One region of the Paenibacillus sp. OSY-SE genome, then DNA from elsewhere that is predicted to be linked to it. Evidence: riboswitches for the same ligand, from Rfam matches in the RefSeq annotation. Region 1 holds a riboswitch; the other holds the start of a gene.
What was found. Region 1 has a riboswitch for magnesium ahead of A372_RS0112190 (response regulator transcription factor). Riboswitches for the same ligand answer to the same signal wherever they lie in the genome.

Region 2: linked by a shared signal. The riboswitch ahead of A372_RS0109210 (FtsW/RodA/SpoVE family cell cycle protein) and the one ahead of A372_RS0112190 (response regulator transcription factor) in region 1 are both predicted to bind magnesium.

What each region holds. Positions count from the first base shown of each region.
Region 1 covers NZ_ALKF01000175.1:75,419-79,634, forward strand. Annotated here, with positions in the region: gene A372_RS0112185 (serine hydrolase domain-containing protein) at 1-1,306, shown strand, start outside; M-box (ykoK) riboswitch at 1,470-1,644, shown strand; gene A372_RS0112190 (response regulator transcription factor) at 1,999-2,703, shown strand; gene A372_RS0112195 (sensor histidine kinase) at 2,708-4,093, shown strand; gene A372_RS0112200 (hypothetical protein) at 4,186-4,216, shown strand, end outside.
Region 2 covers NZ_ALKF01000167.1:12,442-16,657, reverse strand. Annotated here, with positions in the region: gene arsC (arsenate reductase (thioredoxin)) at 1-114, shown strand, start outside; gene A372_RS0109220 (hypothetical protein) at 404-709, shown strand; gene A372_RS0109215 (FUSC family protein) at 952-1,995, shown strand; M-box (ykoK) riboswitch at 2,089-2,262, shown strand; gene A372_RS0109210 (FtsW/RodA/SpoVE family cell cycle protein) at 2,557-3,717, shown strand; gene A372_RS0109205 (DoxX family membrane protein) at 3,799-4,216, opposite strand, start outside.

The DNA of each region.
Region 1 (4,216 bases):
TGTCATCGGAACGGGCGGCATTTATTCAACAGCCGAAGATATCGTTTCGTTTGCAAAGATCTTCACGGGGCAAGCAGACGGCATTCTTTCTGACAAATCGGTAAAGGCAATGGAGCAAGAAGAGTACAAAAGAGGCATGTGGCCGAAAGATGCCGATTCGTCAGTCGGGTTCGGGCTCGGCTGGGATAGTGTGAACATGTTCCCATTCAGCGATTACGGCATTAAGGCGCTCACGAAAGGCGGCGATACGATACTGTATCATTCATCGCTGGTCGTTCTGCCGGAGCATAACATGGCCGCAGCCGTTCTCTCCTCGGGCGGCGACAGCATGACCGATCAATTATTGGCGAATGAGATGCTGCTAAGCGCGCTGCAAGAGAAGGGCGTTATGAAAGAACGGAAACCGGCGAAGTCGCATGGCGTGCCCGTAAAGGCAAACATGCCGCAGGAAGTTGCGAAGAACGCAGGCATTTACGGTGCTTTCAACCAATTGGCCAAGATAGAAGTCAGCGCTGATGGCGAGCTGTCCGTGTCCATGATTATGCTGCCTGAATACCCCGTTGCGAAATACACGTACACCGCTGATGGCTCTTTCGTTAATGCGGATGGAAGCGAAAAGGCCAGCTTTGTTACAGAGGACAACGGACGGACCTATTTATGGGTTAGAACGTATTCCGCCTTGCCGGGCCTTGGACAGACGGCGCTGTCGCAATATACTGCCGAGAAGCTTGAAGCCAATCCATTATCGGCAGATGCGGCTGCGGTATGGGCGAATCGTGAAGGCAAGAAATATTATGCAGTCAACGAAAAATATACATCGATGTGGTATTACATCTCTATGCCTTCCATCCAAGTCTCCACCGTTACAGATGCTTCTGGGTATTGGGCGAACAAAAAGATAAAAGGGGCGGACAAAGCGGTCAGCGAGCTGCAAATCCCGTTTTTGGGCAGCAGAGATGCGATGGAACACAATTTTTATATGAAAAATGGCATTGAATATTTGGATGTAGCCGGCAGCCTGTATGTTCGCGAAGAGGCTGTAAAGCCGCTCTATGCGGGCAAGCAATCTTCTGTTACCGTCCAAGCGGATGGATATGCCAAATGGTACAGCATTCCTGCGGCAGCCGCAGGAAAGACGATCCTGGTTGATATGCCGGAAACCGGCGCCTTCGTTGTATACGATCAAAAAGGCGCGTGCGTGAACGATACGGTCGTCAGCGGCAAGAACGAGATCGTGCTGCCGCAAAGCGGCACAGTTGTATTCGCAGGCGAGGCTGGCGCGAAGTTCGGAATTTCACTGAAATAATTTCATCATGCAGCAGGTTTGCGCGGCGGCGCTGAACCCGCTTTTATTAAGGGAAGTGGGGAGTTCCACTAGAGAAAGATTTACTCACTTGGTCAAATCGTTATGATTTTCACCTTGGCTATTGACAATTGCAAGCGATAGGGATACGATCCAGAAGTAATAAATATGTCCTCGTTAGGTGAGGCTCCTATACAAATACAGGCCACTGCCCGGAAACATCGAAAGATGCCAATGGGTAGAACAGGGATTGCCGGATTAAGGCTTTTCATAACGTGGCTAAGAGATGAATGATTCTCTTTACGTTGTATAGTGCCAAAACTCGGCTTGGGGGAACGGATGTTTTTTTGTGTGCATTCATTACACCCTCTAGTCATACTAGAGGGTTTTTCATTTTATTTAGAAAAGGGGGGAACTTCCGAATGGACAGTCTTCCGAGTAGTGAATCATATAATCATCAGCACTATGCAAAAAGGGAGAACTGTGTTCTCTTCGCTCTCAAATGTTTCCCTTACGTATATTCCCGGCGGCTCTAACTGGTAGGGCAGGGCTATTTAAATATGCGTATTTGACTAATGAGCGAATGAGATAACACATACAACAGTCAGCTCTCCCTGATGCCAGGGAGAGCTTTTTTGTGATCGTTTATTTCATTATTAGCCCAATGAATTGGATTGGGCTTTGGGGAGGCAGCTATGGAATCTTTACACCGCAACCATGTGCTCATCGTTGAGGATGATGACAATATAAGACGTTTTGTATCGATTAATTTGGAAAGAAACGGATTCACAGTCACTGAGTCTGCACTTGGAGCGACGGCTTTACAGAGTCTCGCCGCAACTCGGCCGGATGTAGTGGTTCTGGACATCATGCTTCCCGATATAGATGGATTTGAGTTTTGCAGGAAGCTAAGAGAAATCGATCCCTATATCGTGATTGTCTTTCTCACTGCGCGCGGACAAGACTTGGACAAGATCAGGGGGCTTGAACTTGGTGCTGACGATTACATCGTAAAGCCGTTCAATCCGTTAGAGCTTATCGCGAGAATCAGAACGGTGCTGCGCCGTACCCAGCATGCGGGGGGACCTCCACGCAAGGTGCTCGAGTCTGGCGCGATCCGGCTTGATCTGGATGCTAACAAGTTATTTAAATCTGACTGTTTAATCGATTTAACGCCGAAAGAATATCAAATGATTAAGGTGTTTTTGGAATATCCCGATAAAGCCTTATCCAGAAACGACCTTCTGAATCTGATTTGGGGAGTAAATTTTGTCGGAGATCCTAAGACCGTAGATGTTCACGTTCGCAAGCTGAGAGAAAAGATTGAAGACGACTGCTCCAAGCCGCGGCTGATCGAAACCGTCTGGGGACGGGGATACCGTTGGAGAAAGGAAGAATGAAATTTTGGGCATCCAAAAAAGATTAGTGGGAAGTTATTTTGCCGTCATTTTAATTACAGTATGTATTTTGGAAATTTTTCTAATTGCGTCGGTGAACTATTATTACTATCACAATGTTGAACGAATCCTGGTGAATCAAGCGGAAATATCCGCTTCTTTTTTTCATCAATATTTTGCCGAGGAAGAATTAGAGAAGCAGTCCGAACGGCTATTAAACGGATTTTCTCAAAATACCGCCGCACAAGTGCAGATTATTAGTTCTTCCGGGCAGCTTCTTCAGGACTCTGCGGGAGCTCAAGACAGTAAAAATATGATCGATTATCCAGATGTGCAAGAAGCATGCAGCGGAACCGTCGGAATCTGGAAGGGACGTGAGCCATCCGCGCATGACACCGTATTAGCCGTATCTTATCCGCTGCAGGCTAAGGATATGACAGTGGGGGCAGTCAGATTTGTCACTTCTCTAACCGACACGATGGCAACCATCCGCTATATTTCTGCCATATTTATTTCCGTCGGTCTAATTGTCGTTGCGATTGTTGCCGTTCTCGGCATTTTCCTGTCCAGGACAATTACGGGTTCAATTACGGAGCTAAAGCTGGCAGCCGAACAAATGGCTGAAGGCGATTTCACGGCAAGAGCGAAAAAACGGTACCAGGACGAGCTGGGAACGCTCGCGGATACGTTCAATACGATGGCAGCCAAAATACGGCGAAACGAACAGCTCAAAAACGATTTTATTTCATCCGTCTCCCATGAGATTCGCACCCCGTTAACGTCCATTAAAGGGTGGGTAGTAACCTTAAAAACGGAGCCGAAGGACGGTACGGCTATGCTTGCAGACGGGCTTGAAATCATTGAGTCGGAAACCGACAGGTTAACTGTGCTGGTGGACGAATTACTGGATCTCTCTAAGCTGGACAATGGACGAATTGTGCTATCCCGCACCCCGCTTCATCTAGCGGACTTGCTTCGGCATATCGGTAAGCAGCTGGCTCCAAGAGCTGCCAGACAGAGCATTTCGCTGGAGGTGCAGGCAGACGATACATTGCCCGTCATTCACGCTGACGAAAATCGGTTGAAGCAAGTGCTCATTAATCTATTAGACAACGCACTTAAATTTACTGGCCCTAATGGAATCATTAAAGTGCGTGCCCACTCGTCTCAGGAACAGGTTGTCATTACCGTCGAGGATACGGGAGCGGGAATTGCGGAGGAGGACATCGAGCATGTCTTGCAAAAGTTTTACAAGGGGAATACCAGTGCTGCCGGGAGCGGCTTGGGATTATCCATATGTTATGAAATCGTCAAGCTGCACCAAGGACAGTTAAAGATCGACAGTCAGGCAGGACAGGGAACTAAGGTTTATATTTATCTTCCACGCAACTAACAAAGGAACTTTAACTTTTTCATAACCTCTTATTTTTTGCAGCCATATAAAATAGAGAATAGAACAATGACAAGCGAGGAGCCGGGAACAGAATGTTGGGTAAGCAGATGTGGACAGGACTCA
Region 2 (4,216 bases), on a different contig from region 1:
GAGCATTGGGGATTCGACGACCCGGCAGGGCAGGATTGGTCCGTGTTTCAGCGGGTCCGTGATGAGATAGGAGCACGTATTAAGCAGTTTGCAGAGCTTGGTTATTCGTCATAAATGCAGCACAGCAAGCCTCGACATGCGTCAGGTGTTGAGCCTGCCGAGAAACCCGCAATGAAGAGAAACGAAACCACATGCTATGACCGAGTAAGGTCGTGTGCCTGTGGTTTTTTTGATCTTGCAAACAAAAAGAAGCGCCCTAATTCGGGGTGCTCAGAGCGTTGCATTCTATTTCTACTTGGAAACGGCAGAAACGGACAAGTAATGGCAAGTTTCTGTGCTGATACCTAAAAATTGCGCATATGGTGAAGTATATCTCATTACAGTAAGAACGGAGGTTCTTCCCTTGCACAATAATCCTGCTCACCAGCAGTTGGTTTATCAGGCAGACCCCGCGATGGTTCAAGCCATGCATTCGGCCAGGGAAAAAGTTCACCATGTCTGCAACATGTATAAGGATCGGCATGTGCGAGTTCAGACGGTTGACGGTCAAGTATATGATGGGGTCATCTCAAATGTCGATAGAGATTATCTTTATTTGCATACCCAGCATCCCATGCCGCAACGCTCACTGTACGGTTCGTATTATTTTAATAACGACGTCATTTTGCCATTGGTGTTGTATAATTTGCTGGTCATTTCTTTGTTATAGTCATCAGACAGCGTCTGCTGCACGGTTGAAAAAAAAGAGTCCTTGCACCACTAAAGTGCAAGGACTTATTTGCGCGTCCGCAGCGTCCATATTAAAATCGGCCGCCCTCGCGCGCTCTTACCTCCTGATGCTTGATACAGGCAGACTTGCCGTATACAATAGGAAGGTACTTCATCTCGATACCAATAGAGAAGGAGTAAGTGAATATATTGCGTCATATATTAGTTAAAGGAGGGGTGACTGTGGCATTTGGCGCTAGAGTATTGAAGACGGGGATCGCGGTTACCCTGTCGCTATATATCAGTATGTTCCTGCAATTCAAGACACCGGTCATTGCCGCGGTAGCTGCGATCTTCGCGATGCAGCCGTCCATCTACCGTTCTTGGCGTTATTTTCTGGACCAGTTCCAGACTAATACGGTTGGAGCAGTAGTAGCATTATTGGCGGGGATGGCCTTTTCCAATGCACCGATTGCGGTAGGTATCGTCTGTATTCTGGTCATTATGATATGTTTGAAAATGAAAATGGAAGAGACCGTCGGTCTGACGCTCGTGACGGTCATTACGGTAATGGAAGCCTCGGGACAATGGGATTATGCATTGATTCGATTCGTGCAAATCCTGATTGGCATCGGTTCGGCGTTTCTCATTAACATTTTGTTCTTCCCGCCGAATCCGAAGGTTCAATTCATCGGGCAGATCCAGACCGTCTTCAACAAGATGTCGCTGCTTCTGCGCACGATTATTTCGGATGAGATCAAGGAAGCCGCGTTCCGAACAGAGAAGCAAGCTCTGGAAGACATTATGAAGTCGCTTGCGGATAAGTACAAGCTGTTCGAGGAAGAGACGAAGAAGTTAAAGCGCGCCAAGTACCGGGCTACGCGCCAATTGGTTGTGTACAAGCATCTCTTGAATACGCTGTGGAAGGGGATGGCGGTGCTGAATGCGATTGAAGAGCATTATTTTCAAACAACCCGGACGCCGGAGACGAATAAGTTCTTCGATCATCATCTGGAGATGCTTATCAAATGTCATGAACACGTGCTGCTCAAATTCGAGGACAAGGTAAAGCCAGACAGCACGGAAATTGAACTGATGGAAGCAGAGAACGAATTGTTTATGCAGAAGGCAATGCAGCATTGCGTACAAGAACAGGAAGGGATGCTGCGCCTCTCGATTGTGGCGGCGTCCATGTACGAATATGGTTTTCAGATTGCGCGCCTTGACCGGCTCGTCGGACACGTCGATAAGGAAGAGGACAAAGGACTATTAAACGGCTTGATATAATTGAATTGGAAATAAGCATGATGCCAATATTGGATATCGAGGAAATGGTTGACAAAGGTGGAGTTTAGGGATAGTATTCTCGGTAGTCTGATTATATATCCTCATTAGGTGAGGCTCCTATACAAACAAAGGCCACTGCCCGGAAATATCGAAAGATGCCTACGGGTAGAACAGGAACTGTCGAGCTAAGGCTTTTCTTAAGGTGGCTAAGAAATGATTGTATTTCTTTACGTTGTATAGTGCCAAAGCCCGGTTAAGGGGAGGCGTAAGTAAACACATTTGTTTCATTATGCACCCTCTAGCAGCTATGCTTGGAGGGTTTTATTATGTGCGCGGGAGGTGACTGTTCGAATGGACGGAAGCGGAAGTAGGATGTTTGACCAATTACGGCTTAGGTCTGCGATGCAGAAGCATTCCCTGATCATTTCCATTGATGGTTGCCAACGGGCATATGTACTTTGGTTATGAATCTCACTGGTTTTGCCACGGAACGCTTTTGATATCATTCGCATACATCCGAGAGCCGCTGCCAAGCAATTATGAAATAAAAGAGGTTATGGTATGCTGCGAAAATTAAAACGTGTGGATCCGTTGATGCTGTGGATTTTGCTGTGCTTTATGGCGGTTAGCACTATCGTTATTTACAGCGCAACGACAAATACGAGTTATGAAGGCTTGCACAAGAACAACATGATGCTCTATGCCGCATTTTTTATTCCGCTCCTCGTTACGGCTTGGTTCGATTATCGGGTTGTCGTGCGTTATTTATCCGTCATCCTCTATGTCACTGGCATTGCATTGTTGGCGCTTGTCATGTTCAAAGGGGTTGACATCAATGGTTCTGTACGCTGGATTGCCATCGGAGGACAGCAATTTCAGCCTTCCGAATTAATGAAGCTGTTCACCATATTGATGCTGGCCCGGTTTTTGGGGCGGCGTGAAGGGGAGGAGCTGCGGCTGGTTCGGGATATCGTCCCGCTCGGCCTCATTATCGCGATTCCGGTCTTTTTTGTTTTGAAGCAGCCTGATTTAGGAACGTCGATCGTGTTCGCGGCGATTTTTGTCGCTATGATATGGATGGCAAATGTGCGCATGTCACATATGATAATCGGTTTGTCTGCGACAGCCGCTGTTATCGTTTCCATTGTGGTTCTGTATTACACGAACAGCGATTTGCTGGCCCAATTCATTAAGCCTCATCAGATGGCGCGCATTGAAACATTTCTTGATCCGACCAGCGACTCGGATCAGGCGTGGCATGTGATGAATTCGATCCGTGCGATCGGCTCGGGCAGGCTGTCGGGAGACGGGTTCACTCAAGGCTTTTTTATTCATAGCGGGTACATTCCTTACAGTTATTCGGATTCGATATTCGTCGTCATTGGTGAGGAGTTCGGTTTTCTTGGATCCGCCATGCTCATTCTGTTATATTTTCTGCTTATCTACCGTATGGTTTTGATTGTGAAAGACAGCAATAATCTGGAGGGCGCCTATCTCGTTGTCGGCATTATTGCGATGTTCACGCTGCAAATCTTCGAAAATATCGCCATGCATATCGGGTTGATGCCGCTCACAGGGCTGTCCCTGCCATTTATAAGCTACGGCGGGAGCTCGCTTCTGACCAATATGATCTCGATCGGGCTTGCGCTAAGCGTCAAAATTCATCAGGAAGAACCCGATCTGCTAGAACCGCTCACAACGAAATCAGTCATGTTCCATTAATTGTGATGATGCTAATGCGGTCAGTCAAATCCGAATGTTGCGTGAACCAAGCCCTTGCCATTCAGGCAAGGGCTTGCGGTATTAAGCTTGAGCTTGCGCCTGTGGCTGCGCATGTGCCTGCGGGGGGATTCGCCTGGCCCTGCCGAGGAAAAAGTAACCGTCTAAGCCGATTCTGCCCGCGTTCCATCCGGCTACTGCAATGAAGCTGCAGATTAGGATAAACAAGGGATTCCAACTGATCGAACCTGAGAACAGAAAGGAAAAATTCATCATCATGCCCATAATAGAGGCCAGCCAAGTCATCAGCCCGAGAATGAGGCCAAGACCGACTAGAAGCTCGCCAAAGGCCACCAAGTAGCTGAAGAAGCCGGAGGTTGGCAGAGCGACGTTCTTGAGGAACCACGCCCACCAACCGGGAACGATTGGACGATCGCCAACCGATTTGGCGATCGCCGCTTCAAGAAAGCCGCTTGCATCGAATCCATTCGTAAGTTTCCCC